3 regions of the Bacillus sp. z14 (2026) genome follow, and region 2 is predicted to be linked to each of the others. Evidence: predicted binding sites of a transcription regulator. Region 2 holds the regulator's gene; each other region holds the start of a gene.
What was found. Region 2 encodes Rex, which represses fermentation and respiration genes when NADH is low (regulators of the CRP and FNR family bind a similar motif). Its sites were predicted from a motif close to TTGTGAAATATTTCACAA; they were not measured.
Positions count from the first base shown of each region.

Region 1: pflB (formate C-acetyltransferase) is a predicted target of Rex. The motif match lies at 7,713-7,730, and genes of this name have one in related genera.
Region 3: qoxA (cytochrome aa3 quinol oxidase subunit II) is a predicted target of Rex. The motif match lies at 7,040-7,057, and genes of this name have one in related genera.

Region 1 covers NZ_JBZFQK010000004.1:71,759-81,761, forward strand. Annotated here, with positions in the region: gene ybaK (Cys-tRNA(Pro) deacylase) at 1-133, shown strand, start outside; gene megL (methionine gamma-lyase) at 387-1,571, shown strand; gene AC4G3O_RS14370 (amidohydrolase) at 1,600-2,736, opposite strand; gene AC4G3O_RS14375 (beta-class carbonic anhydrase) at 2,905-3,480, shown strand; gene AC4G3O_RS14380 (YczO family protein) at 4,068-4,283, opposite strand; gene menC (o-succinylbenzoate synthase) at 4,343-5,467, opposite strand; gene AC4G3O_RS14390 (M20/M25/M40 family metallo-hydrolase) at 5,616-7,256, shown strand; gene AC4G3O_RS14395 (hypothetical protein) at 7,348-7,506, shown strand; gene pflB (formate C-acetyltransferase) at 7,839-10,003, shown strand, end outside.
Region 2 covers NZ_JBZFQK010000006.1:1,168-11,170, reverse strand. Annotated here, with positions in the region: gene AC4G3O_RS16525 (CPBP family intramembrane glutamic endopeptidase) at 1-651, shown strand, start outside; gene AC4G3O_RS16520 (YdiK family protein) at 648-860, shown strand; gene AC4G3O_RS16515 (redox-sensing transcriptional repressor Rex) at 897-1,556, opposite strand; gene AC4G3O_RS16510 (ABC-F family ATP-binding cassette domain-containing protein) at 2,196-4,118, shown strand; gene tsaD (tRNA (adenosine(37)-N6)-threonylcarbamoyltransferase complex transferase subunit TsaD) at 4,364-5,380, opposite strand; gene rimI (ribosomal protein S18-alanine N-acetyltransferase) at 5,377-5,829, opposite strand; gene tsaB (tRNA (adenosine(37)-N6)-threonylcarbamoyltransferase complex dimerization subunit type 1 TsaB) at 5,829-6,533, opposite strand; gene tsaE (tRNA (adenosine(37)-N6)-threonylcarbamoyltransferase complex ATPase subunit type 1 TsaE) at 6,533-6,991, opposite strand; rRNA gene rrf (5S ribosomal RNA) at 7,967-8,083, opposite strand; rRNA gene AC4G3O_RS16480 (23S ribosomal RNA) at 8,154-10,003, opposite strand, start outside.
Region 3 covers NZ_JBZFQK010000004.1:145,984-155,986, reverse strand. Annotated here, with positions in the region: gene AC4G3O_RS14730 (FUSC family protein) at 167-2,053, opposite strand; gene AC4G3O_RS14725 (CAP domain-containing protein) at 2,253-2,936, opposite strand; gene AC4G3O_RS14720 (nitroreductase family protein) at 3,601-4,251, opposite strand; gene AC4G3O_RS14715 (nucleoside deaminase) at 4,336-4,791, opposite strand; gene AC4G3O_RS14710 (cation diffusion facilitator family transporter) at 5,244-6,146, shown strand; gene AC4G3O_RS14705 (methyltransferase domain-containing protein) at 6,278-6,868, opposite strand; gene qoxA (cytochrome aa3 quinol oxidase subunit II) at 7,276-8,208, shown strand; gene qoxB (cytochrome aa3 quinol oxidase subunit I) at 8,242-10,003, shown strand, end outside.

The sequences.
Region 1 (10,003 bases), on a different contig from region 2:
AGATGTATCAGCTGAAATTCAGGAAAAAATTATAGTCAGTGCAGGAAAAATAGGAGTGCAAATGAAAGTAAAGGTTGCTGATTTACTTACATCAGTAGTAGATGGCGATTTTGCTGACGTTATACATGGGTGAAAGGTCTGATTAGGGCCTTTTTTTCTTGTAATTTAGGGAGATTAGTAAACAGATACACCGGATTTAATAAGTATTGGGTCCTTATTTTTCTCTGTATGAAGTGATGAGTTCTATTTAATGTTGGGTCAGTAGTTTGTATGTAATGAAAGTCGGGTTTTAAAATATCTGGATAAGACTGTTTACAATTTTTGGGTGAATGCCATATGATAAAGTGGGGATTGAAATTTTTTACATTTGAAATAGGGGGAGCTATATGAATAAGAAATATACCCACTTTGAAACTGCAGCTATCCATGCCGGATATGAATCAAACGAACATCAAGGAAGCCTTTCTATGCCAATCTATCAAACTTCCACCTTTACATTTGAATCTGCTGAACAGGGGGAACAGCGATTTGCCGGTACAGATAATGGATTTATCTATTCGAGATTAGGCAATCCAACCGTACGCTCATTAGAAGAGAAGATAGCAGTATTGGAAGGAGCTGAGGAAGGAATTGCATTTGGGTCTGGTATGGCTGCTGTATCAGCTGTTTTAATGGAACTTACCAAGGCAAATGACCATATTCTATGCTCACTCGGTATTTATGGTTGTACATTCGATTTATTAGTCATGATGAAAGAGAAGTATAACATCCATCATGACTTTAGTCCGATGGAAACAGAGGAACAAATACAGGAGTTAATTAAACCTGAAACAACGTGTATATTTGTTGAAACGCCAATAAACCCAACTATGAGAGTCATTGACTTGGAAATGGTGGCACGGGTGGCTAAAAGAAATGGGATCCCCGTCATTGTGGACAATACATTTCCTTCGCCATACTTGCAACAGCCCCTTCAGCTGGGATGTGACATAGTTGTACACAGTGCAACAAAATATATTTGCGGACATGGGGATGTTGTAGCGGGCTTGGCTGCGGGTTCCCGTGAATTCATATCACGAGTTAGAAAAACAATGTTAAAGGACGTCGGGGGAATTATGGCGCCTTTTGATGCATGGCTATTGTTAAGGGGAATCAAAACCTTGCCAATTCGGATGGACCGTCATAGCGAAAATGCTCAAAAAATTTATGAGAAGCTTAAAGAACATCCAAAAGTTGAGCGGATTTATTATCCTGGAGATAAGCAAAACGTTGGATATGAGGCAGCTATGAAACAAATGCGTCAGCCAGGAGGGATTATCGCTTTCGAAATAAAAGGCAGTAAAGAGGATGCACAAGCCTTCCTTAACAGGATGAAGCTTATTAAAATTGCAGTCAGCTTAGGTGATGTTGAAACATTGATTTGTCACCCGGCTTCAATGACTCATGCTATTATTCCGGAATCTGAACGATTGGAAATGGGTGTTACAGACCAATTGCTGCGTGTATCCGTTGGATTGGAAAACTGGCAAGATCTATGGGGGGATATAAAACAAGCGCTGGGAAATGATTAGGTATAACTATAAAGGGGCTGAATCTTTATTATAGAGATTCAGCCTTTAACGTATGGAGAATAGCTCTTGTTAGGATTTCGATGCCTTCTATTATACAGGAACGATCAAATGTCATATTTGGGTGATGAAGTCCGGGAGTTAAATCAGCACCAAGTGCCAGCATGGTTGCTTTTATGGAAGGGCGAAGTTTCGTATAAAAGTGAAAATCGTCACTTCCGGGAGTTAACACTGTAGGGCTTAATGCTTTATGCCCCATTGTATCCAAAATAGCTTTTTCCATAAACTGAGCCGCCTTGGCGGAGATGATGGAAGCCGGTGTATCTGGATATGGTTCTAGTTGGATATGAATGCGGAAGATTGATTCTAATTGAGCAAAGGTTTGCTTTATTTGCTCTTTAATGATGTTCAGGTCTTCATTTGATTGAGCCCTGGCATCAATTCCAAACAAAGCAGTACCTGGTATAACATTTAAATTTTCATTACCTGTTTCGAATCTGGTGATTTTGATGGAATGTGGTTTCATCGGCGACAGTTTAATTTGTTGAAGCAGCTGATGCATCATAATTAGGACATCTATTGAACTTGTCCCTAAGTGAGGCCGCGCTCCATGTGCATCTTCTCCAATGATTTTTCCTGAAAGATGGTAGGTTGCCCCATGATTGATCGCAGGAGCTGCCATGCCAAGAGGCAGCTCTTCTATTGGACGAAGATGGAGACCGTATAAATAATCAACGTCATCTACAATTCCAAGATTCGTTACAGCCTTGGCACCTTCACCCGTTTCTTCTGCCGGCTGAAAGATAAATCGAACTGTTCCTTTTTCTTTTTCAGTCTCAGTCAATTCTTTGAGCATCAAGGCTACACCCAAAACGATTGACATGTGCGCATCATGTCCGCATGAATGATTAGCTCTAAAGGTTCCATCACATTCCTGCCAAAGGGCATCCATATCCGCTCGTAAAGCAATGACTGGCTTGCCGGAGCCTATTTCAGCAGCTAAACCGGGAAATGAGGGGAAAGCGTTACACTTAACCCCTTCTTCGATTAATCGCTTTTCAATAAAGGCTGCAGTTTCATGCTCTTTCCAGCTTATCTCAGGATGTGAGTGTAAATATTCAAAAATGGAATGTATATAGGGTTCAAGTTGCCTAAGTTTTGTCTTCAAAGTATATGGATCCTTTCATTAGTTGTCCGGCAATACTGTTTAGTAACCTGTTATGATAGTGTACGCATCTTTTGTTGAAAGTTTCCTTCGGATGAAATTGTATATTATTTCAACTATTATAAATACTTAGGTACAATGGATTTAAGGCTGTATGAAGGGGAGAAATAAATGAATACATTAGATGAAATTCTTGCTTATAATCGTGAATTTGTAAACAAGGAAGAATACTTGCCATATGAGACCACTAAATTTCCCGATAAAAAAATGGTTATAGTAAGCTGTATGGACACCAGGCTGGTTGAGTTGTTACCAAAGGCCATGAATATTGCTAACGGAGATGTCAAAATTATAAAGACTGCCGGGGCAATCGTAAATCATCCATTTGGCGGTGTGATGCGTTCCATCATTGTGGCAATTCATGCATTGGGAGCAAGAGAAGTATTTATTGTAGGCCATGAGGATTGCGGTATGGCTGCCATGGATCCAAATCAATTGATTGGACAAATGACTGATAATGGAGTACCTAATGAGACCTTTTCTACTTTGGAGCATGTAGGAATAGATGTGAAGCAGTGGGTTAAGGGCTTCTCTAATGTCCATGAAAGCGTAACGGAAAGTGTTAATCTGGTTAAGAATCATCCGTTAATGCCTGCATATATACCAGTAACGGGAATGGTTATTCATCCATCGACCGGGGAATTATCTGTTGTCGTCAATGGATATGAAAAAGTGAAATCGGAATAAGTTTATTAATGAATGACGTGGGGACACGTCATTTTTTGATTAAAGGGACTGCGACATATTAAAGAATAGTTAGTATTAGACATTTGTTGAAGTCCTTTAACGATAGGGACTAAATACGACGAGTTACATTAATATGTAATTTAAAAACTCGTCAATCATGAATCCGCATCGAATAGGTGCTGCGTAAACATGAATAGCGGGTTTTTTATTTAAATCTGCACTAATCCATCTAGTTTTTCAACTAGATTATCAAGTTCATTAAAGCTATGAGAAATACCGGTTATTAGCTGGTTTTGCTCTTTGATATTAGCGAGAATCTCCTGTGAGGATGCAGAACTTTCCTGTGTAAAGCTGGATATTCGGATAATCTCTGTTGCAATCCTTTGAGATTTGGCTGTAAGCGGATTGAGTATGTTTTGAACTTTATTGGCCTACTTAGAACCCCCCTTGTATAAGAAATATAGAGGGTCTTGGATGACTTTTTGAGGAATATTTTTGAATTTAATTACGGTGTTTTCAGAGGGATATTAGCTAGGGGATTTTTGGAAAGGCGAAATAAATAAGAGCCAGATAAACTGGCTCCATGCTTACTGTTTTTCGGGCTCGTATTTCTTTTCGCTGGAAGAAGTGCTCTTCGTAGCAGTCTTATCTTTTTCTTCAAGATTTTCTTCTCGTAAATCTTCGATAGGAATGGTGTCTACATGCTGTTCATCTTCAAATCTATCGAGCATATGCTCTTTGTCAGTCATTGAGTTTTCAGGATTGTCCATTTTTTTCTTCGATAATGGTTTTTCCTTTGTCATGTGTATTCACTCCCATTGTTCGTTTCTTATTCTATACCCCTATAGAATAAGAATACACATTATTTGGAAGTGAAGGACTCTTTGTGAGTTGAGTAATGGGCTAGCCATTTTCGATTAACTTCAAAACCCATTCCGGCTTGTTCAGGAACTTGAATGACACCGTTCTCGACAATCACGCTAGGGGACGTGATATCTTGCTCCCAATAATGGCTGGAGCTCGAAATGTCACCAGGCAGATTAACCTGTGGCATGGAAGCCAGTGCAATCGTATGGGCTCGGCTAATTCCAGATTCAAGCATACCGCCGCACCAAACGGAAATATTATTGGCTTCACAAAGATGAAGAATTTTAATGGCTTCTGATAAACCGCCGACTCGTCCAATTTTCAAATTAATCACTTTGCAGCTACCCAGAGCAATTGCTTGTTTGGCGTTCTCGAATGATTGAATGCTTTCATCCAGGCATACCGGTGTTGTGATATGTTGCTGAAGAATGGCATGCTCATAAAAATCGTCAAAACGAAGCGGCTGTTCAATCATCATTAAATCAAATTCATCCAGCGCTTTTAGGAGGTCCATATCTGCTAAACAATAGGCTGAATTTGCATCAGCCATAATGGGTAAGTGTGGGTATCTCCTACGAACTGTCCGAATAAGAGAGATGTCCTGACCGGGTTTGATTTTAAGCTTAATTCTCTTATATCCCTGCTCAAGGCTATGATCAATCAGGCGAAATAAATGTTCATCTGAGGTCTGCAGTCCAATACTAACTCCTGTTTCAATCTCATTTTTAGTTCCACCTAAAGCTCTCGATAAGGATTTATTATTTTTCTTCGCATATAAATCCCAAATTGCGCCTTCGAGAGCCGATTTAGCCATTGGATTTTTGCGAACGGGAGAAAAAAGATGCTGAAGTTCATCCGGATGATAGATTGGCTGCTGGATGAGTTTGGGGATTAAAAAATCTTTCATAATATGTGCAGCAGTTTGGAGTGTTTCCTCCGTATACCAAGGTTCTCGGAAGGCAACACATTCACCCCACCCAACCATACCGTCGCAATCAACCATTTCAATAATAATCATTTCTCTATCCTTCAAGCTTCCAAAGCTAGTAGTAAAGGAATTCTTTAGTTCCATTGAAATATAGTGGAGAGTAATCTCTTTAATATTGATAGAAATATCCATTGTAACCGCTCCTTTAATTGTAAGAATACCGTAACATATCTAATTAGCAACGGCAAAATAGAGAGCTATACTATTAATATTTAACTGAATATTCGACCAAATACTGCTATAATTTTAGAAAAAGATAGAAAAAGTGGGGGGATAAGGTATGGGTCATTGGAATACAAAGGAAGGGATTTTGGAGTTATTATACCGCCTTGTAAAAGTGCCAAGTGTAACGGGAACAAGAGGTGAGTTGCGTATGGAGGACGAAATTTCTGCGATCCTTAAGGAAATGCCTTATTTTCAAAATTACCCCGATCAAATATACAGAAAAGAAATTACAGGAGATCTATTAAATCGAAAAGCAGTTGCTGCGTTTTATCAAGGTAGTAAAACGAGTAAAAAAACAATTATACTTTTAAGCCATTATGATGTAGTTGGGGTTGAAGATTACGGACGCCTTGCACCGCTCGCTTTTTCACCATTGGAATGTACAAGTGCAATGGCAGAGGAAAACCTTTCAGTTGATGCCGAGCAGGATTTGAAGTCTGGAGAGTGGATCTTTGGAAGAGGAATTATGGATATGAAAGCCGGACTTGCTATTCAGATGGCTTTACTATCAGAAGCTGCCGAACATGGCAATTTGAAACATAACCTATTATTTTTAGCTACACCGGATGAAGAGAGATATTCGGCCGGAATGTTTGCGGGAGTTGAGTTGATTAAGGGACTCAAGGACCAATATCAACTGGATTTGGAAGTGGCCATTTGCTCGGAGCCGAGTTTTGGTGCATATCCAGGAGACCGTACAAAATATTTTTATACAGGATCTGTGGGTAAGTTATTGCCCTTAATTTTTTGTGTAGGAACTGAAACACATGTGGGCGAACCGCTTGAGGGCATGAATGCCGCCTGGATGGCAGGTGTGATAGCGGAAAGACTGGAGTTATCCTTAGCCTTTTTAGAACAAGAACGCGGGGAACAGAATCCTCTGCCTACGATCTTAAAATTAATGGATCTAAAAGAAGCATATAATGTCCAAACGCCAACTGCAGCATATGTACTAGCTAATATCCTTACGCTAAAGCAAAATCCGGAAGAAGTCATAAACAAGCTGAAAGATATTGGCGAAGAAAGCAGCAGGTATATAGAAGGACGGTTATCAAATATTTATGATTTACTTGGGTATGGAAGACATGGTTCAAGAAAACCTAACCTTAAGCCCAGTGTATATACTTATCAAGAGTTATTTGATAAAGGCTGTAGAGAATATGGCCATATGTTTATGAAAGAAATAAACGCAAAGATTGCATTGCTCGAACAGGACGCAGGCATGAATATGGCCAAATTAACAGCTGAAATTGCAGATGTAGTGGCAGCGTTTTTCAAATCAGAGGCCCCTTTTTATATGATCATGCTCGCTCCACCTTATTATCCACACGTTTATTTGGAAGATGATGAAAGGGATCAGAAAGCAAAAGGTATAGTAGAGCACTGCGTTAGGATCGCTAAAGAGAAATTTAATGAAGAAATAAAGATCATGTCTTATTTTCCAGGGCTTTCCGATGTAAGCTATTGCCGTTTACGTGATCGTGATTTAGTGATGCCGGTGTTAGAAAATGAAATGCCTCTATACGGGAAGGGGTATAATCTTCCGCTTTCTATTATTGGGGAATTGGATATACCAGCCGTAAATATCGGTCCATATGGTAAGGACGCACACAAACGTACAGAAAGGCTGCATATTCCATTTTCCACTGAGGTTGTTCCCAAATTGCTTAAACAAGTGGTCTATGGCTGCCAATAATGATGTTCTTTTTGTACTATATTGCCTCAACTTACCTGCCATAATTCTCGCCTTTCTGTAGAAAATGATAATAAGGGAAGGAGGTAGGATTATGGCGAGAGGTAAAGGTTTTAATCATAAACGTAAAAGTCATCCTGGGAATTTTCCTCACCATGCTGAAACGGGTGGAAATCAGGAACAACATACAAACCACGAACAATATATTGTGACGAAGGAAGCCTTTAAAAATAGATCAGACGTGCATAAATGACAGAATTGTTATATAATGGTATCTATAAAGGCATCTGTATTTAAGAACAGATGCCTTTTATAGTACAGTTTAGCTTTCAGAGTGGATTTTACTATAACAGTTTTATTTACTGTCAAGGGTTCCTGATATTAGAATTATTCGAAAATAGAAAGAAAAGATTGATTTAACAACGTTGTTTTCGATTTCACCAGATTGTCATAATTTACATGTTCACTTTTTCACATATAATGTGTATTATAAGAGTATAGAAAGCTGTTATATAATTTAAAAAAGCTGAACATCTAGAAATTTGAAATAATATTCCTGAACGTAATATTAGGAGGTAAAATAAAATGGCAATGGTTATGGATAATGTAACTAAAAAAGATGCATGGAGAGGCTTTGCTGGAGGAGATTGGCAGAATGAAGTTAACACACGTGACTTCATTATGAAAAACATCACTCCATACACAGGAAACGATGAATTCTTAGAAGGCCCAACAGAAGCTACAAAAGAATTATGGAAGCAAGTAATGGAACTTACTAAACAAGAACGTGAAGCAGGCGGCGTCCTTGATCTTGATTCTAAAATTGTTTCTACTATTACATCACATGGTCCTGGATATTTAAATAAAGAACTTGAAACAATTGTTGGTTTCCAAACAGATAAACCATTCAAACGTTCTCTTCAACCATTCGGTGGTATCCGTATGGCGGTAGCTGCAGCTGAATCTTACGGATTCACAGTAGATGAAGAAGTGCAAAAAATCTTCACTGATTACCGCAAAACACATAACCAAGGTGTATTCGATGCTTATACGGATGAAATGAAGCTTGCTCGTAAGGCTGGTATCATCACTGGTCTTCCAGATGCATACGGACGCGGACGCATCATCGGTGACTACCGTCGTGTAGCATTATACGGTGTAGACTTCTTGATCGCTGAACGTAAGAAAGATTTGAAAAACTACGGATTAAGAACAATGTCCGAAGAAGTTATTCGTCAACGTGAAGAATTAAGCGAGCAAATCCGTGCTTTAGGTGAATTAAAACAATTAGCTGAGATTTATGGTTATGATATCTCTAAACCAGCTACAAATGCAAAAGAAGCAGTACAATGGTTATACTTTGCTTACCTTGCTGCAATTAAAGAACAAAACGGTGCAGCGATGTCACTAGGACGTACATCTTCCTTCCTTGATATTTATATCGAACGTGACCTTCGTGAAGGCACATTAACTGAACAAGAAGCACAAGAGATCATCGATCACTTTGTTATGAAGCTTCGTCTTGTAAAATTTGCTCGTACACCTGATTACAACCAATTGTTCAGTGGAGACCCTACTTGGGTAACAGAATCAATCGGTGGTATGGCATTAGACGGAAGAACACTTGTAACGAAAAACTCTTTCCGTTTCTTGCATACATTAACAAACCTTGGACCAGCTCCAGAACCAAACTTGACTGTATTATGGTCTACGAAGTTCCCAGAAGGGTTCAAACGTTTCTGTGCAAAAATGTCTATCCAAACAAGTGCGATTCAGTACGAAAACGATGACATCATGATCAGAGAATACGGCGATGACTACGGTATTGCTTGCTGTGTATCCGCAATGCGTATCGGTAAACAAATGCAATTCTTCGGAGCACGTGCAAACCTTGCAAAAGCATTGCTTTATGCAATCAACGGTGGGGTGGATGAAAAACTTAAAATTCAAGTTGGACCGAACTTCAAAGCAATTACTTCTGACGTGTTAGATTATGATGAAGTTATGGCTAACTTCGATAGCACAATGGAATGGCTTGCAGAGCTATACATCAATACATTGAATGTAATCCACTACATGCACGACAAGTATAGCTATGAGCGTATTGAAATGGCATTACATGATGTTGAAATCCTTCGCACAATGGCAGCGGGAATTGCTGGATTGTCTGTAGTAGCCGACGCATTAAGTGCGATTAAATATGCACAAGTTAAACCAATCCGTGATGAAAATGGTGTAGCAGTTGACTTTGAAATCATCGGTGATTTCCCTAAATACGGAAACAATGATGATCGCGTAGATAGCATGGCTGTTGAGCTTGTTCGTAACTTTATGACTAAATTGAAAAAGCATAAAACATACCGTAGCTCTGTGCACACACAATCCATTCTTACAATTACTTCTAACGTAGTATATGGTAAGAAAACTGGTAACACTCCAGATGGACGTCGCGCTGGCGAACCATTCGCACCAGGTGCGAACCCAATGCACGGACGTGATACAAAAGGTGCTCTAGCTTCTCTATCTTCTGTATCTAAGCTTCCATACGATTGCTCTTTAGACGGTATTTCTAACACATTCTCTATGGTGCCAAAAGCACTTGGACGTGAAGAAGAGCAACGTGAAGCGAACCTTGCTGCAATCTTGGATGGTTATGCTTCCAAGGAAGGTCACCACTTGAATATCAACGTATTCAATCGTGACACATTGCTAGCTGCTATGGAACATCCAGAAGAGTATCCACAATTAAC
Region 2 (10,003 bases):
GTTTTCTTATCGAACACGAATATCCCCGCGGAACGGATAGAAGTATTGGCTGCAGGGTATTGGATTGTTATAAGCTTTATTCTGGCTTCTATCATTACTCTAGTCCTACTGAGATATGAAAAAAATAATAGAAGCTTAGGCGATCAGGCAAGTGTGGGAGCTTCGATCGGCTGGGCAATTGGCGGAGTATTTCTTGCTTTGTTTTCACAATCTATAGCTGGTAATATCGAACGAATTATTGGTATTCCTACCGGGTCTGAAAATACACAGAATATACTCGGTCTCATTGAGGCAGTACCGCTTGTTATGGTAGTCAGTTCTGTACTTGGGCCATTTTTAGAAGAGATTGTCTTTAGGAAAATTATCTTTGGCACATTACACAAGCGATTGAATTTCTTCCTGAGCGCGTTAATCAGTTCACTGATCTTTGCCGTTGCTCACATGGAATTTGTACATATCCTGCTTTATACAGCAATGGGATTCACATTTGCTTATTTATATGTTAAAACAAAGAGAATCCTTGTTCCTATTTTTGCCCACATTACTATGAATACATTAGTTGTAATCGTACAATCACTTTACAAAGATGATATATTAAAAAATATGGAAGAGCTTAATAAAGTTCAAAGCTTTATCGGAGGTTTGTTATGAGACGTTCACCGTTGTATATGGCAACGACTTACTTAATTTTAGGTGCTATTTTTATATTTTTTGCTGTTCAAAATGTATCACGCAGCGGTTGGGATTTCTTTACCTATTTCCTGATCATACTGGCTACACTTGATGTTGGTTCAGGAATCCGCTTGGTGATGATTCATAAGCAAATAAAGAAAATGAAAAGTGAAAAACCAAAAGAATAACAAAAAAAATCTCGGAGGGAAAACCTTCGAGATTTTTTATTCTGTATCTTCCGTATTTCCGGATGGATAATGTTTAAGAAAATATACTAATGATTGCAATTCGACTGCAAGGTCAATATGATGGACACGAATGCTGTCTGGCACATTCAGACGTGCCGGCGTAAAGTTTAAAATAGCCTTAATGTTCGCAGCCACTAAACGATCTGTAATAGATTGGGCAACCTGTGATGGAACTGTTAAAATAGCTACACTAATATCTTGCTTTTCAAGTTTTTTCTCCAGTTCATCCATATGATAGAGCGGAACATCCCCTATAAGGGTTCCTACTTTATCAGGAGAAACATCAAACGCCATTTCAATCTTTGTATTATTATTTTTCATAAAATTATAATTTAAGAAAGCTGTACCTAGATTCCCGACTCCAATTAGAGCTACCTTTGTAATCTCATCTTGATCGAGAGTTTTTCTAAAGAAGGATAATAGATAATTAACATTGTAACCATACCCTTTTTTACCTAAAGCACCAAAGTACGAGAAATCTCTTCGTATAGTAGCTGAATCTACTTTAACAGCTTCACTTAGTTCTGCGGAAGAAACTCGTAGTTTTCCTGACGCGTGTAGATTTTGTATAAAACGATAATATAATGGAAGTCGTTTGGCTGTAGCCTGCGGTATTTTAGTATTTTCCTGCAAAATTAATTCCCTTCTCCCTATTCTTTCTTGTCAATCGTTACTCCATATATCAAAACTGCCTTTGATAATCCCGACTGGTTTTACCCCCCGGTTTTCCAATGAAAATAGTTTCCTTCAATAACCATTGATTTTTCGATTGCTTTGCACATAACATATAAGGTTAATCAAGTATTGCTGAAACAGCTGTTATTTCTTACTTTCGTTTTTAAGATTATACGAATAATTAATCTATTCATATTTTCAGCTTTTTTCCATATAAAATCAATATCTAATCCTTGGAGTGCCCGGGTACCACATAGAAATTATATCAGAAGTTTTCTTCACTACCATAATTCTAACTATCTTAGCTATGTATAATACGCCGCTTTTTTATCAATGATTCGTTAATTTTATATTCGAGCAAAATACTAGGACTAGCGGTTCTGATTGTTTCCAGGTTACCTCCGCGATACCAATCATATGGGATCTTTCCTGATTAATAAAGCACGTAAATTCACTGAAAGTTTATTCTCCTATTCCTATTCTATAATATTTCTATCATTTTTGGTAATTTTTGTGTGAGTATTCACAAATTTTCTATTAAGTTGCGGTGCTTATCAAGAGTAGGCTACACTTAAGGTATGTACTTCTTGAGGTGAGAATATGATTATTTTACAAGTTAATAATGTATCCAAATATTATGGAGCTGAAGCAATTTTATCTACTATTAAGCTCGAAGTTCAAACGAAAGACCGTATAGCACTTGTTGGCAGAAACGGTGCAGGAAAATCCACCCTGCTTAAGATCATTGCAGGTCACCTTTCACATGACAGTGGGGAGATCTATAAGCCAAAAGATGTTTCGATTGGATATTTGGCTCAAAATACCGGTCTCCAATCAGACCGCTCTATTTGGGATGAAATGATCTCTGTTTTTGAAGGCTTACAAAAACAAGAAGATGAATTGAGATTATTGGAAAAATCTATGGCTGATCCTTCTGTCTACAATGATGAACAAAAATATAACCGGGTATTAAAAGATTACGATCGTCTCCAGGAGCAATTTAAAAATTCTGGCGGTTACCAAATGGAAGCAGATGTACGTTCTGTCTTACACGGTCTGCGTTTCTCGGATTATGATTATACTACATCTATTAATTCCTTAAGCGGCGGCCAAAAAACCAGGCTTGCACTAGGTAAATTATTATTAACGAAACCTGATTTACTGATTCTAGACGAGCCGACCAACCATCTTGATATCGATACATTAAGCTGGCTCGAAGGCTATCTTCAATCTTACCCTGGCGCTATCCTAATTGTTTCCCATGATCGTTATTTCCTTGATAAGGTTGTCCATCAAGTAATGGAGCTTTCCCGAACATCAATTAAGAAATATACAGGGAATTACAGCAGATACTTAGAGCAAAAGGCAGAGGAATACGAACGTAATGCAAAGCTTTATGAAAAACAGCAGGATGAGATTGCAAAATTAAAAGATTTTGTCCAAAGAAACATGGCCAGAGCATCTACAACTAAACGAGCCCAGAGCCGGCAAAAGGCCCTGCAGCGTATGGAAGTAATGGATCGGCCCTTGGGCGATGAAAAATCAGCTAATTTTACCTTTGAGATTGAAAAGCAAAGTGGTAATGAAGTTCTTCAGGCAAATGATTTGTCTATTGGATATGAAGCACCTGTTGCCAGCCACTTGAACTTTAGAATCACTAGAGGAGAAAGCATTGCACTGATTGGTCCTAATGGGGTAGGGAAATCTACTTTATTAAAAACATTGATTAACAGAATTCCGGCTTTGCATGGAGATTTTCAGCTCGGTGCCAATGTGACACTCGGATATTATGATCAAGAGCAGGCTAATCTATCGTCCAACAAAACTGTGCTAAATGAGTTATGGGATGACTTCCCTAACCAACCTGAAAAGGATATCCGATCCATATTAGGAAACTTTCTATTCAGCGGAGACGATGTAATGAAAACTGTCTCTACCTTGAGCGGTGGTGAAAAAGCACGGCTGGCTCTTTCAAAATTAATGATGCAAAAAGCCAACCTTTTAATTTTAGATGAGCCGACCAACCACTTGGATTTGGACAGTAAATTAGTGCTTGAAAATGCACTGGTTGATTATTCAGGCACTCTCCTCTTTGTATCCCATGACCGTTACTTTATCAATCGAATTGCCGATAAAGTATTGGAAATGAAAGCAGATGGTACAATTGAATACTTGGGAGATTATGACTACTATATTCAGAAAAAACAAGAACAAGCGGAACTCGCTGAACTGGAAAAACCAGCGGATTCTATCTCCAACAATCGCCCTGTTTCAGATAAAACTACTTATCAGGAGGACAAGGAGCTTAAAAAGAAAGAGCGCCAACGCCAAAGACGTATCGCAGAAATTGAAACTACCATTGAAGAACTTGATACACGGATATCCGATTTAAATACACAATTATGTGATCCGGAAATCTATCAGGACCATGAGAAATCATTGGAAATCCAGACAACTCTTACAGCAACTGAAGAAGAATTGGAAGCATTAATGGAAGAGTGGACTTCTCTACAAGACGAATAAATCAAGATAAAAAACCAAGTTAGGGATGGCTTGGTTTTTATCAACATTTTTATCCACATTAAAAAAGTTATAAAATAAGGTTTATTTTGATTTTTCCACATTATCCACAGATTTCAAATCTTTTATCCACAGAATCTGTTGATAACACGTAGTTATCCACAATTATTCGAGTGCTTTTACTTTTCAATCAATTTTTTTACCAATAAAATAAGAGGATTACTTAATACAAGTAACCCTCTTATTTTTTATTCCAATATCAATCCTGGATTTGCATTCAAGTCCATGGCAGCTCGTTTGCCTTTTTCAAAAGCAATACTACCTGCTGCAGCAATCATTGCTGCATTATCTGTACATAAATAAAGTGGAGGTATAATCAATTCTACTTCCTTTTTGTCTATAAAAGCTTCTTCTAATTTAGTTCTTAATCCTTTATTGGCAGCAACCCCACCGGCTAACAGTACTTGTTTCACCTGGAACTCATCTGCTGCTTTTACGGTTTTAGTTACTAAGACATCAATTACACTTTCCTGAAAGCTGCAAGCCAGATCCTCAGGAGTTATCACTTTACCTTTTTGGTTGGCATTATGCAATGTATTTATAACAGCCGATTTTAATCCACTGAAACTGAAATCATATGAATCCTCTTCTAGCCATGCACGAGGCAGTTTAACTGTTGGCTGACCTTCATGCGCCAGTCGATCAATATGAGGGCCGCCCGGATAAGGTAGCTTTAGCGTACGAGCTACTTTATCATATGCTTCACCGGCTGCATCATCTCTTGTTTCCCCTATAACGTCAAAAGCTCCATGCTCCTTCATCAACACCAGCTCCGTATGGCCACCGGATACAACCAATGCAAGGAGGGGAAAAGAAAACTCAGTGAGAATTCTGTTTGCATATATATGCCCAGCTATATGATGTACATTAATAAGTGGAATTCCATGAGCAAAAGCCAATGCTTTTGCCGCATTTACGCCTATTAAGAGAGCTCCCACTAACCCAGGACCTTCAGTAACCGCAATTCCATCAAGATCATCCCAAGAGATTTCTGCTTTCTCCAATGCCTCTTCAACTACAAGGGTAATTGCTTCAACATGATGCCTTGAAGCAATTTCAGGAACGACTCCACCAAAACGTTTATGGCTCTCGATTTGAGAAGCTACAACATTTGAAAGAATTTCTCGGCCATTTTTTATTACTGCTGCTGCGGTTTCATCACAGCTGGTTTCTATACCTAATATGATTTGATTTTCTTTATTCACCATAATTCCACCCACATTACTAATGCATCTTCCATATTGTCTGTATAATAAAACTTTCTTATGCCACCGTCTTTAAAGCCCAATTTTCGATAGAGACTTTGAGCAGTTTGGTTTCCGATCCGTACCTCGAGAGTCATTCTTTTCACTCCCATGCTTTGTGCCTTGCCCAACATACGTACCATTAATTCTTCCCCGATTTTTTTGCCTCTCCATTCCGGCAATACGGCAATATTCGTGATATGGCCCTCATCGAGGATGAACCAAGTACCGCAATAACCAATTACTTTCCCCTGATCCTCTGCTACCAAATAATACGCATATTGATTGTTCATCAGCTCATTATAAAAAGCTTCTTTGCTCCATGGCAAAGTAAAAGAAGCATGCTCTACCTCAATCACACTATCAAGATCCTCTATAGTCATCTTACGAAATGTAATCGTCTGATTCATTACTCTTCCCTCTGTTTCTCTTGAGCTTCTAACCATTTCGCCTCAGCTTCTGCTAAACGTACGTAATTGGGGACAAAGGTGTGGATATCATCACCAGGCAGATTCATGCCATGCAATGCTAATTCACCCGGCCTGGCCTGATGCAACGATAAAGGTGCCATAATAGCCTTATCTCCAAGAATTTCTGTTAGGGCCTCGATATGAATAGGAACATCATTGCCTATGAATAGTATAGGTTGATTGAGTGATTTTAAATGCTCAGCCCACTCAATGGCCAACACATTCTGGTCTTCCTCCAATCTAACTAACTCTCCATTATCCCATTTAAAAAGACTTGTATAAATCTGTCCCCTTCTTGCATCAAACAGTGGACATACCAAACCATTGAAATATCTGCCATTCAGGGCAAGCGCCTCTAAACTTGATACGCCTGATAATTGAATGCCTAGACTCCAGGCCAAAGACTTGGCAATCGTTACGCCAATTCTTACGCCGGTATAAGAACCTGGCCCCTTTGCCACCACGATTTTATCAAGGTCTCCTGGCTTAAGCCCGCATTCCTTCAAAATTGCTTCTATGGAAGGCATCGCCCGTACTGAATGGTTTCGTTTTGTAAATGTTATTTGCTCTCCGATAATCCCTTTTTCATTAGCAACAGCCACTCCCAGGACATTCGTAGATGTATCAATTGCTAATACATTCATTAAAATATCTCCTCACATAGCTTTTCATAAAATTCACCTTTTGGTTCAGCTACAATTCTCCGTCTATCATTCCCATCATGATATAAATATAAGGTCAAAAGCTCTTCCGGCAATTGTCCTTTTATCAGATGAGCCCACTCGACGATCGTAATTCCTTCACCTTCAAAATATTCTTCAAACCCGAAATCTTCCTCTTCATTTTCAATTCGATAAACATCCATGTGATAAAGTGGAAATTTCCCTTTATATTCTTTCATAATGGTAAAGGTCGGGCTATTTACATTTCTTGTTACACCAATTGCTTTAGCAATTCCCTTGCTAAATGTTGTTTTGCCTGCACCTAGGTCTCCCTCAAGCGCAATTACAGATCCGGGAATCAGGCGACTTCCAATTTCCTCTGCCAGCTTCCTGGTCTCTTCTTCACTATTACAAATTCTCATATATTCGGTCACAGTCATTCACCATGCTTTATATTTTATTATTAAAGTTTACATTATTTTAGTGTGTAAATCCAATTTCGTTTTTTTAGGTTAGCGCAAGGTTAGAAATATGAATTTGGTAATGGAATATCTGACTCTTTACGTATAGATTTATTGCTTGAGATGAGGTCTTGGCTACTACAGATTTGCTGTATACTTCGCATAGCTTTAATACAGTGTGACACGGCTTCGGTACGACTACGCCGACCTTTAAGGTCCTTGCCTTGGGATAGATCACCGCGGGGCATAGGTCGGGCATAGGTGCCTCATAGGCGGAGCATAGTTGCTTTGCTACACACTTCACCCACCTTTCAACAACCTTTACCCTGGTATACGTCGGGCATAGGTGTTCCATAGGTGGAACATAGCTGCTTCCCTCCATACTTCACCCACCTTTCAACCACCTTTACCCCGGTATAGATCGGGCATAGGTGCCTCATAGGTGGAGCATAGCTGCTTTCCTACATACTTCGCCTACCTTTCAACCACCTTTACCCCGGTATAGGTCGGGCATAGGTGATCCATAGGTGGAACATAGCTGCTTTCCTCCATACTTTACCCACCTTTCAACCACCTTTACCCCAGTATAGGTCGGGCATAGGTGCCTCATAGGTGGAGCATAGCTGCTTTCCTACACACTTCACCTACCTTTTAACCACCTTTGCCCGGGTATAGGTCGGGCATAGGTGTCCCATAGGTGGAACATAGCTGCTTTCCTCCACACTTCGCCTACCTTTCAACCAATCTTTGCCCGGGCTAAGTGCAGTATAGGTGATGGTAGACCCAGAATAGCGCACCTTTCCCATACCTTATTCACGTCTTTAAGATATTCCATTGACTGTGGATTGATCCCGACTCCTCACTCCTCCAGCTCCAACAAGTATCCAAAATCCTCCTTGCTCCCTAAAAAACCGCACAAAAAAACCAGCTCATCAACTGAACTGGTTTCTGATTGCCCGGCAACGTCCTACTCTCACAGGGACTCGCGTCCCAACTACCATCGGCGCTGAAGAGCTTAACTTCCGTGTTCGGAATGGGAACGGGTGTGGCCTCTTCGCCATCATTACCGGACTATTTGGTTAGAAAGAAATCATTCCTTCAAAACTGGATAATGTAAGTTTGGCAAGTATGCTTGATTCATTTGGTTAAGTCCTCGAACGATTAGTATCCGTCAGCTCCATGTGTCACCACACTTCCACCTCGGACCTATCAACCTGATCATCTTTCAGGGTTCTTACTAGCTTGCGCTATGGGAAATCTCATCTCGAGGGGGGCTTCATGCTTAGATGCTTTCAGCACTTATCCCGTCCGCACGTAGCTACCCAGCTATGCTCTTGGCAGAACAACTGGTACACCAGCGGTGCGTCCATCCCGGTCCTCTCGTACTAAGGACAGCTCCTCTCAAATTTCCTGCGCCCACGACGGATAGGGACCGAACTGTCTCACGACGTTCTGAACCCAGCTCGCGTACCGCTTTAATGGGCGAACAGCCCAACCCTTGGGACCGACTACAGCCCCAGGATGCGATGAGCCGACATCGAGGTGCCAAACCTCCCCGTCGATGTGGACTCTTGGGGGAGATAAGCCTGTTATCCCCGGGGTAGCTTTTATCCGTTGAGCGATGGCCCTTCCATGCGGAACCACCGGATCACTAAGCCCGACTTTCGTCCCTGCTCGACTTGTAGGTCTCGCAGTCAAGCTCCCTTGTGCCTTTACACTCTGCGAATGATTTCCAACCATTCTGAGGGAACCTTTGGGCGCCTCCGTTACTCTTTAGGAGGCGACCGCCCCAGTCAAACTGCCCACCTGACACTGTCTCCCACCCCGATCAGGGGTGCGGGTTAGAATGTCAATACAGCCAGGGTAGTATCCCACCGATGCCTCCACCGAAGCTGGCGCTCCGGCTTCAAAGGCTCCTACCTATCCTGTACAAGCTGTACCAAAATTCAATATCAGGCTGCAGTAAAGCTCCACGGGGTCTTTCCGTCCTGTCGCGGGTAACCTGCATCTTCACAGGTACTATAATTTCACCGAGTCTCTCGTTGAGACAGTGCCCAGATCGTTACGCCTTTCGTGCGGGTCGGAACTTACCCGACAAGGAATTTCGCTACCTTAGGACCGTTATAGTTACGGCCGCCGTTTACTGGGGCTTCAATTCGCACCTTCGCTTGCGCTAAGCGCTCCTCTTAACCTTCCAGCACCGGGCAGGCGTCAGCCCCTATACTTCGCCTTGCGGCTTCGCAGAGACCTGTGTTTTTGCTAAACAGTCGCCTGGGCCTTTTCACTGCGGCTCTTCGAGGCTATAAACCTCTAATGAGCACCCCTTCTCCCGAAGTTACGGGGTCATTTTGCCGAGTTCCTTAACGAGAGTTCTCTCGATCACCTTAGGATTCTCTCCTCGCCTACCTGTGTCGGTTTGCGGTACGGGCACCTTCTTCCTCGCTAGAGGCTTTTCTTGGCAGTGTGGAATCAGGAACTTCGGTACTCTAGTTCCCTCGCCATCACAGCTCAGCCTTATGTGATGAGCGGATTTGCCTGCTCATCGGCCTAACTGCTTGGACGCGCATATCCAACAGCGCGCTTACCCTATCCTACTGCGTCCCCCCATCACTCAAATGGAAGAGAGGTGGTACAGGAATATCAACCTGTTGTCCATCGCCTACGCCTTTCGGCCTCGGCTTAGGTCCCGACTAACCCTGAGCGGACGAGCCTTCCTCAGGAAACCTTAGGCATTCGGTGGAAGGGATTCTCACCCTTCTTTCGCTACTCATACCGGCATTCTCACTTCTAAGCGCTCCACATGTCCTTCCGGTCATGCTTCACAGCCCTTAGAACGCTCTCCTACCACGCATACCATACGGTATGCATCCACAGCTTCGGTGATACGTTTAGCCCCGGTACATTTTCGGCGCAGAGTCACTCGACCAGTGAGCTATTACGCACTCTTTAAATGGTGGCTGCTTCTAAGCCAACATCCTGGTTGTCTGGGCA
Region 3 (10,003 bases), on a different contig from region 2:
CTTTCTATTATTTTTCATTAGTTAAAGTAGAACTTTTTCTCTACCATTTAAGAGCATACATCTCATGCTTCTTCTTGTTCCTCAGCAATTTAAATAAGAAAAGTTGAGCTTGTATGCCCTTTCATTTTTATTTTTAGGATATCGCAATATTTATAATGTAGAAGTTCTATTTGAAGTAAGCCTGCTTTCTAAATCCTTTTAATATTCGCAGTGCGTCCTTTAACAACACGTATTCTTCCAGGGAATTAGAAAGCTGAAGTCTGTCATATAATTGACCAGCATGCTCATTTACACAATCCCCTTCTAAAGCCAGAATCGAATCAAGCTTTACTAATATTTCTCTCATCAGATGGACATCTACATCCTCCCTTTGCATCCGCAAGAACATATCATAAATGGCATGATTCAAACGGCGCTGAGATGATAGAAAGTTTTCCATTTCTTCATGCTGCAGCATTTGATTATTTAAAAGTATTCTTTCCTCTATTAAAGCGGAAACGGCAAATAAATGATTGATTGTATGTGCATTATTTCTTTGGTTTAAATAAGCGGACACTTCACGCTGCAATTCCTTGGATACTTGTTTGTAGCTTTTCATCAAATCTCTTGTACCCTTTTCCAGCGTATGTGGAAGTAATAAACGATTTGCAAGCATACCAATACCTATCCCTATCAGTACAAGCATAACTCTTCTCAGTGACAGGAGCGTCGGGTCGCCCGTGAGAGCAGCTGTTCCAAGAGCAGATATCGTGACAGTCAATACGACATTTCTATACTTCACCGCATAGCCATTCAAATACCCAACCAGCAAGACCAGGAAGGAGCGTATAGTCGTTTCATGAAAAATACTAAATAATAGTACAAAGATAGCCGCTCCCATTAAAGTGCCGATCACGCGTTCCTTGAAGCGATATTTAGCTGTCTCATAATAAGGTTGCGTCACAGAAAATATAGTAAATAAAATCCAGCGTCCTTCATTGATGTTAAAATAATCAACGATTAAAGCAACAGCTGCAATAGTGATACCCAATCGCAGTGCATATGTGAAACGAGCTGAATGTCGATTAATGTCCTTTAAAAATTGATAGGTATTCCGGTAGCCTCTAGGAATCTCTACCACACTCTCAACCTTGTTCAGTTCAGATGATTCACTGGTATGAAGGTACCTCAATAATTCACGCAATAATTTCAACGTACTAATCATTTCGACTATGTATGCGGATTCATGTTTGTTAAGCGCTATGTTTAGATTATTCAATGAATCATCAGATAAGCTTGACCCTTTATTGGCGTAATCCCTCATCTGTCTCAATTCAAAATTCAGAGCATCCAAGACATCCTCTGGGTAGTCACTTGCAGCTTTGCGGTTTAACATCAAATGCAGTTTTTCAAGACAGACCGAAATCTTCAAACGAACTCTGCCTTCGTGAGTCAGATAATAACCCTTGACACTCCGAAAATAAATCACCTTCCTGAACTCGTTGATATCAGACAGAATGATGGAATCCAACTCTTGATCAGGCTGGTTATCTCGAATACGATTTAACTTTTCTTGCAAATGGCTACATACCTGCAAGAAATAATGATTGCCCCTTTTAGATAATTTCCTTCTATTAAATACCCATTGTACCATCATGATAATCAAAGCCCCTGCAACCAGAGACATTAGTCTCAATGGGAATTCCTCCAACGGAACTGGATCGGTCAAAATGAATAAATATTGCAAACCAACCGCAATATGGATAGGTCCTTTTATGTTAGATGTGAAAAAGTATCCTACAATAAACATAGCGATAAAGTTTACTAAAATTCCTACCCAGGGATTGATCAAGGCCAGTTGACCAAATATTCCTTGGGACAAATTGACTGCCAAAATCAGCATGAAACTCTTCCATGGGGATACAGTAAAATCCCTCTCTAAATACATGAGCAGAGCAACCACAGTCGTGACCCCAATCAAAACATTATGCTGCCCAAACACAGCCTCAAAGCCTGTCACAAAAAGGATAACAAAGATAAATATCAATGTTTTTGATATGATCAGCTGCTTCATAGCTTCCCTTCCTTACCTATAAATTGCTATACCAGAATATTAAATCACAGTATAACATACTATGCTGCCAGGAAAAAAACATAGGAAAAGGCTTTCTAGCTTAGAACATTCATTAATGCTAATAAAAAAATGTCCCAAAAGATAAGTTTTCACTTCCTTTTGGGACAGTCTATATAAAATCTATATTTATAGTACTCTCTTATTTGCCTATAAACATTTGTGTCCAGTAGTTGCCGTTCTCCACATAACCAATTCCGATATGTGTATAGCTGGAGCTTAAGATATTTTTTCTATGACCGTCACTATTCATCCACGCATTTACTACTTCTTCTGGCGTGCGTTGACCCATAGCAATATTTTCAGCTGCCGCTCTATAAGAAATGCCAAATTGTTTCATCATATCAAATGGAGATCCGTAAGTTGGGCTTGTATGACTGAAATAGTTATTCTTCTGCATATCCTCTGATTTGATACGCGCTACTTTACTTAGCTCTGTATCTAGTGTTAAAGGTTTTAAGCCTTGTTTTTCACGTTCCGCGTTAGTAAGTTCTAGTACTTCCTGCTCATATGCACTTACTTCATAATCGTTTGATTCTGTATCATTGGAATCAGAATTATCTTCTTCCACAGTTGGAGCATCCGTACTTGGTTTATTTTGTTCCACGGCATTGTTTGAACCAGAATCCGTATCCTGACTTGGTTTATCAATAGTTGGAAGTTGAACAGATCCCCATGGGAATTTAATAATGCCTCCGCTGATCATCACTTTATATGAAGTTGTTGTATTCGGTTTAGAAGATACACTGGCTGCCTCCGCTCCTGTTATAGCTGTAATGGAAAGCGCTGCGGCTGCTGCAATTGTAACGATAAGTTTATGTTTCATTGGTAAATCTCCTCCTGTCATGATATTTGTTTAATCGACAAAGACATCGTAACATGAGTTTTTTGTAACATTTGAACCATAAACTACCAGACACCTTGAGATAGGATAATAGTCACCCTTTTCACATAGTGCACATCTAACTTAATATATTGATATATCAACAGTCCTGCTTAACTCTCTCTTTTTTCCAAATTCAGGATATCAAGTCCCTCTTTTTGTAAAATCCCCACTTTTATCCTATAAAATAGTTATTGACAGGTATTTAATAATTGAGGATTCATTACTGATACTACAGGTATGTTACAAGCATTGCAGTTATTTTTAAATAATGTTGAGTATACCCGTATTGCAGGCATGGTATGGGGAATTTAAATAGAGGAGGTTTCCTATACAGTACTTTTATAAAACAGATGGAGAAAACAAATTGTTTTCTCCATCTCTGTTCTTCTGAATATAGCAGGGTAATTTCTATATAGCAGACATCTCGTAAGCGACACCATAAACTTTACAATCAAATCCTTAAAGGTTAACTAACTACTTTAAAGAGTATTGACAGTTACTTAAATATACATGAGACTGTCGCAGAAAATCCCTTTATCATAGTCAATAGAAAAGGAGCAGGTTGTTACCTGCCCCTACCATATCACATTCATTCGTGACCTCTTTATTTCCATTCGATAACTTTGTCTACTGCAAGACGCATAGTCGGAAATCCATTATCAGCCGCCTTACCCATGGTCATAATCATGACCGGAGCATATCGTTCTTGATCCAATCCAAACACATCATTAATACGGGTTTTATCGAATCCCGCAATAGGATTGGTATCATATCCGTGAGCACGAGCCACGAGCATCAATTGCATGGCTACATGGCCACAGTCGGTCATGACAATATCTCTGCGATCCTGTTCAGTTAGTGAAGCAATCCATCCTAAAACACCTTCAAGCTGGCGTTCTTTATATTCAGCAGGCATATACCCAAGCTCTACATTTGCGCTATAAATCTCATCAGCTTTTAATGTATTGTGCAAGTCGCCAAAAATTGCAATCGTCACCGCTGATGTATCAATTTTTTTATGATTGGTCGGTGAGGCAATGTCCATCAATTTTGCTTTTGCCTCATCGCTTTCTATAACAAGAAAATACCAAGGCTGTAGATTCGTTGAAGATGGTGCGCTTGTTGCTTCACTGAATATTGCTGTCATCTCTTCATGACTGATCTTAACCATGGGATCGTAACTTTTGATGGAACGGCGTCCCATTAAGATTTTTTTGAAATCATTAGTTGGGATAACATGAGAACTATTGGACATGTTTATTCTCCTTTATGATTAGATTGGACTGGACGGTATTACATCAGGCTTGGATTAAAAAAATTATTCACTTTCCTATCACTATTAATATATAACTCTATTCTCGATTGCTTGATAGGCCTTGAATAATGCCTTACATTCTTCATGATCAACTCGCTGTAAATCATATGAACGCTTCCCATCAATCATTTTATAAAAGACATCATCTCTAAACCCTATTTTATCTGTATCCAATCGATCACATCCATAATAAACAGTCGTGATACCTGCCCAAAGGATGGCCCCTAAGCACATAGGACAAGGCTCAGCCGTTGTATAAAGCTCTGCTCCGGATAGGTCATAATGATTTTCATGACGGCATGCTTCCTTAATCGCAACTATTTCTCCATGCATCGTTGGATCCAGCTCCTTAACCACCATATTATGGCCCTTTCCAATGATTTTCCCATCCTTGACAATGACAGCTCCGAAAGGTCCGCCATGCCCTTGTTTAATTCCTTCATACGCTTCTTCAACAGCGGCTTTCATAAATGGATTCATAGCCTTATTACCCCCGATATTGGATTTATCAACAGGATGCTTTATCTTGGGTGTAGACTCCTAATTCAAATCTATTGTATTACTTGACGGTTAGTCAATATTCCCGTTAGACTTTGCTCAAAATCCTCAATTGCTTTATCACGCCATTTTTGTTCAGATGGATAAAACATTTCCAAATAACGATTTTTAATCTTTTACTCAGTCCATTTACTATCTGATCCTTGCACGTATAATCAGTTCTCATCAACTGGCAACCATTCATTATCAAACGCAGGGATGGCACTCACGTCATTCATCAAAGATTTGAAAATGAATTGCATCAGCGTGAATTAATCGGGAAATAAAAAACAAAAGTATTCCAAATGATTAATTAATTGGAATGCTCTTTTTTATGGATTTATTCTATACTAATAAGTAATGGTGAATTCAATAAAAAACTTGAGGTGACCTTTTTGGAGAAACAAAAATACAGGGACCTTAAATTAGGTGAACGCGGAGCAATCCTAAGCATTGCTGCATACGTATTTCTTTCCATATTAAAGCTGATTGTTGGATATATAAGTGAGTCTGAAGCATTACGTGCAGATGGGCTGAACAATATAACTGACATCATTGCCTCAGTAGCTGTATTAATTGGTTTAAAAGTTTCCCAGCGGCCTCCCGATAGCGATCATGCATATGGGCACTGGAAAAGTGAGTCGATTGCCTCTCTCCTATCTTCTTTTATCATGATGACAGTAGGTATCCAAGTTCTAACGGATGGATTCCAATCCATTTTAAGCAGGGAAAAAAATATACCTGATATAACGGCAGCATACACGGCGATTTTTTCCGCCCTCGTCATGTACTTCGTCTATCGCTATAATATAAAGCTAGCAAAAAGAATCAACAGCCATTCCGTTAAAGCTGCTGCCAAAGACAATATTTCTGATGCGTATGTCAGTATTGGAGCAGCAATTGGCATATTCGGCTCCCAGCTAAATATGCCTTTCCTCGATACAATTACTGCCATACTCGTAGGGTTATTGATTTGCAAAACAGCCTGGGATATTTTTAGAGAAGCATCCCATTACTTATCAGATGGTTTTGATGAGTCTAAGATTAAAATCTATCAAAATTCCATTGACCAAATAGAAGGGGTTAAAGGAATTAAAAAAATTATGGGACGAAATTACGGAAATAATGAAGTCATTGATATCATTATTTTGGTAGACAACACGTTAAATATTAAAGAAGCCCATGATATTGCTACTCTTGTAGAAAAGGATTTAATGAAGGATCATGGAGTCTATCGTGTCCATGTTCATGTGGAACCATATGAAGAAAAAGCAGAAAAAAGGCCAGGCCCAAATTAATGATAGGTATCCGGCTGTTTGCCCTACAGAGCTACAAATTGGTTGTTATAATACTGAATCTACCACTACTCCATAAACCTTCTGATATTTTATACGAAAAAAGGCATTCCAATGGGAACGCCTTTTTCAATTTAATAAGCTAGCCGGTAGATCAGTATTCTCTCAAACGGATTCGTTTCATTTAGAACAATCTCTTTGTGTAGTTCAAACACAGATTGATTTTCAAGAAAATATATATAATCCTCAGATGGATAATATAATATTAGGTGTACCTCGCGATATGTTTCTTCAACGGACAACAGAATGTTCGTTAGAACCTGGCGGAATATTTGTATCGTAAAAGGATTAAAGAAATAGAACCTATTATCAGTTGGTTGAATTTGAAACTCCTCTGCCAGACAACAGTGAAATTGAATTCGGTCTTTCCCCTTGTAATTATAGTTCTTGAGATTTTCCTCAGCTTCATTAATAAATTGTTCATTCATTTCTACCCCACTTACAAACGCCCCTGTCTTGTAATGAAGAAAGAAATTTAGTCTCCCCTTTCCGCATCCAAAATCGACCATATGATCATCCCTATTAAGGTCATACTCATCCAATAACTTTTCTAAAATCCAATACGGAGTCGGCTCATATCGGTGATAATGCATAGAATTATAAAATCCAGTTTGATTACCGACTGTTTTTATATGTAATAACTCATCATAATCTTTTTCGTTCATTGTATAACTCCGTTTCACTTATCTAGATTACTCATAAGTTTAAGCCTTTTTGATACTGATCGAAACCCTTTTTCTATATAATAGGCGTTTTCAGATTTCACATCCTAGTATTCACATAAAAATGCTACTTTAAAGTGACAATTTTACAATAAATTCTAAGAATATAATTAATTGTTAATTTGTTCACAACTTTGTCAAAATTGAAGATTTCCATGTCTTCTTTTAGTTTCATATATTTGTAATTTTGAAATTCAGTTATTATATTGAAAATCAGGGGCTATGGAAAAAGGAAGAATTATACCTAAATAGCAGCAAGAAAGGGAAATTATAACTATCAAGGTGTGCAGATTTACTGAATTTCCCTTACATAGCTTGAATTTACTTATTACATTAGGAAGGGGAAAAATATGAATAAAAAATGGGCACTTTTGAGTTCCATGATGGCGTCTATTCTTATGTTAGCGGGATGTGACTGGGTTGTATTCGACACAAATGGTCCTGTCGCAAAAACACAATCCAATGCCATTCTTTTCTCAATGGCTTTAATGGCAGCTGTTGTGCTTGTAGTATATGTACTTTTTATCGTTATTTTATATAAATACCGAGCATCCAAAGCTCCAAAAGATTACGAGCCTCCACATATGGAAGGCAGCAAGGCGCTTGAAATAACATGGACAGTCATACCAATTATTATTGTAGCCGTTTTAGCTGTAGTCACAGTTAAAACTACATTTGAAGTAGAAGGAAAGCCAAAAGGCTATGAAGATCAAAAACCATTGGTTATCTACGCAGCTTCTTCAAACTGGAAATGGCATTTCAGTTATCCAGAGCAAGGTATTGAGACGGTTAACTATGTAAACATTCCAACTAATAGAGTAGTAGAATTCCGTCTATATTCTTATGGACCAATTACAAGCTTCTGGATTCCACAGCTCGGTGGTCAAAAATACGCCATGAGTGACATGGTAACAAAATTAAATTTTGTAGCTGAAACACCAGCTTCCATGATGGGAAGAAATGCAAACTTCAGTGGTGAAGGCTACGCCCATATGGATTTTGAAGCACTGTCTATGACTCCAGATGATTTCGAAGAATGGGTTAGTGATGTAAAAGCAAATGAAGATAAGTTAACAGAAGAAAAATTTGAAAAACTGCTTGATACAGCACACGTCGGCAGACAATCATATTCTTCTACTCACTTGGATTTCAGCCCTCCACCGGAAGGACATCATCATGGTTCTGAACCATCTCCATCAAACGAGAGCGATGAAGCAGACAACACGTTTGATGAAGATACAGAAAAAGGTAATTCCGAGCACGAGAATCATTCAAATCATTAAAATTAAAGCTTTCATAAGAAAGGAGTTACAACCTTGGATTGGGATAAATTTATAGTACATGGTGGCCCGTTAATCTATGGCGCAATGGTAAGTATTGTCGCTGTATCGCTGGCTATCGTTATCGGCCTGACTTATTTTAAGAAATGGCGCTGGCTTAAAGATGAATGGCTTACCACTGTTGATCATAAACGTATTGGGGTCATGTATATTCTCTGTGCTTTAGTTATGTTATTCCGCGGCGGTGTTGATGGTTTATTAATGCGTGGACAGTTAGCTAAGCCTGAAAACGGACTGCTTGATGCACAGCATTATAACGAAATCTTTACAACGCATGGCGTGGTTATGATTTTATTTATGGCAATGCCATTTATCATTGGATTAATGAATATTGTTGTGCCTCTTCAAATTGGGGCGCGTGACGTTGCTTTCCCTTATTTAAATGCTATCAGCTTCTGGTTATTCTTTGCCGGAGCAATGCTATTTAATATCTCGTTCGTTATTGGTGGATCACCGGATGCCGGATGGTCAGCCTACTTCCCGCTTGCAGGTATAGAATTCAGCCCTACTGTGGGGAATAACTACTACAGTATTGCGATTCAGATTGCCGGTATTGGGACGCTGCTAACGGGTGTTAATTTTATCGTTACAATTTTAAAAATGAGAGCACCTGGTATGACTCTATGGAAAATGCCAATGTTCACATGGTCTATTTTAATCACTAGCATCATTATCGTTTTTGCTTTCCCTGTTTTAACAGTAGCTCTTGCCTTAATGATGTTTGACCGTTTGTTTGGTACACAATTTTTCACTATGCAAGATGGCGGAATGGATATGCTTTGGGCTAACCTGTTCTGGGTATGGGGCCATCCTGAAGTATATATCGTTATTCTTCCTGCCTTTGGTATATTCAGTGAGGTTATTTCAACATTCGCGAGAAAAAATCTGTATGGATACAAATCAATGGTGTTCAGTATGCTTGCCATCTCTGCCCTATCCTTTACTGTATGGGTTCACCATTTCTATACGATGGGTCAAGGTGCCATGGCAAACAGCTTCTTCTCGATTACTACGATGTTAATCGCTGTACCTACAGGAGTTAAGATATTTAACTGGCTCCTTACGATGTATAAAGGAAAAATTGAAATTACCACGCCAATGCTGTATGCCCTGGCATTCATACCAATCTTCACCTTTGGTGGAGTCACAGGGGTTATGCTAGCGATGGCAAGTGCGGATTATCAATATCATAATACAATGTTCTTGGTAGCCCATTTCCACTATGTTTTAATACCGGGTACAGTGTTTGGGGTACTGGCGGGTATGTATTTCTGGTTCCCTAAAATCTTTGGATTCAAATTAGACGAGAAATTAGGAAAAATCGCATTCTGGATTATTTCTATTTCATTCAATGTCACATTCCTGCCTCTATTCGCATTGGGACTTAAAGGGATGAACCGAAGAATGTATACGTACTCTGAAGAAACTGGGTATGGACCATTGAACCTTATCGCATCATTAGGTGCTGTAGGTTTAGCAATTGGATTCATCGTTCTCGTTTATAGCTTCTACTGGAGCTTCCGTTATGCTCCAAGACTAAAAGGAGACTCAGATCCATGGGGTGGCCGTACATTGGAATGGGCAACGAAAACACCTGTTCCAGCCTATAACTTTGCCATTACTCCTGAAGTGGATTCTGTAGATTCCTGGTGGGATCACAAAAAAGGTACACATAATCTGTTCACACGAAAAATCGAAGAAATACACATGCCTAGCAGTGACTTTAAACCGTTTCTAA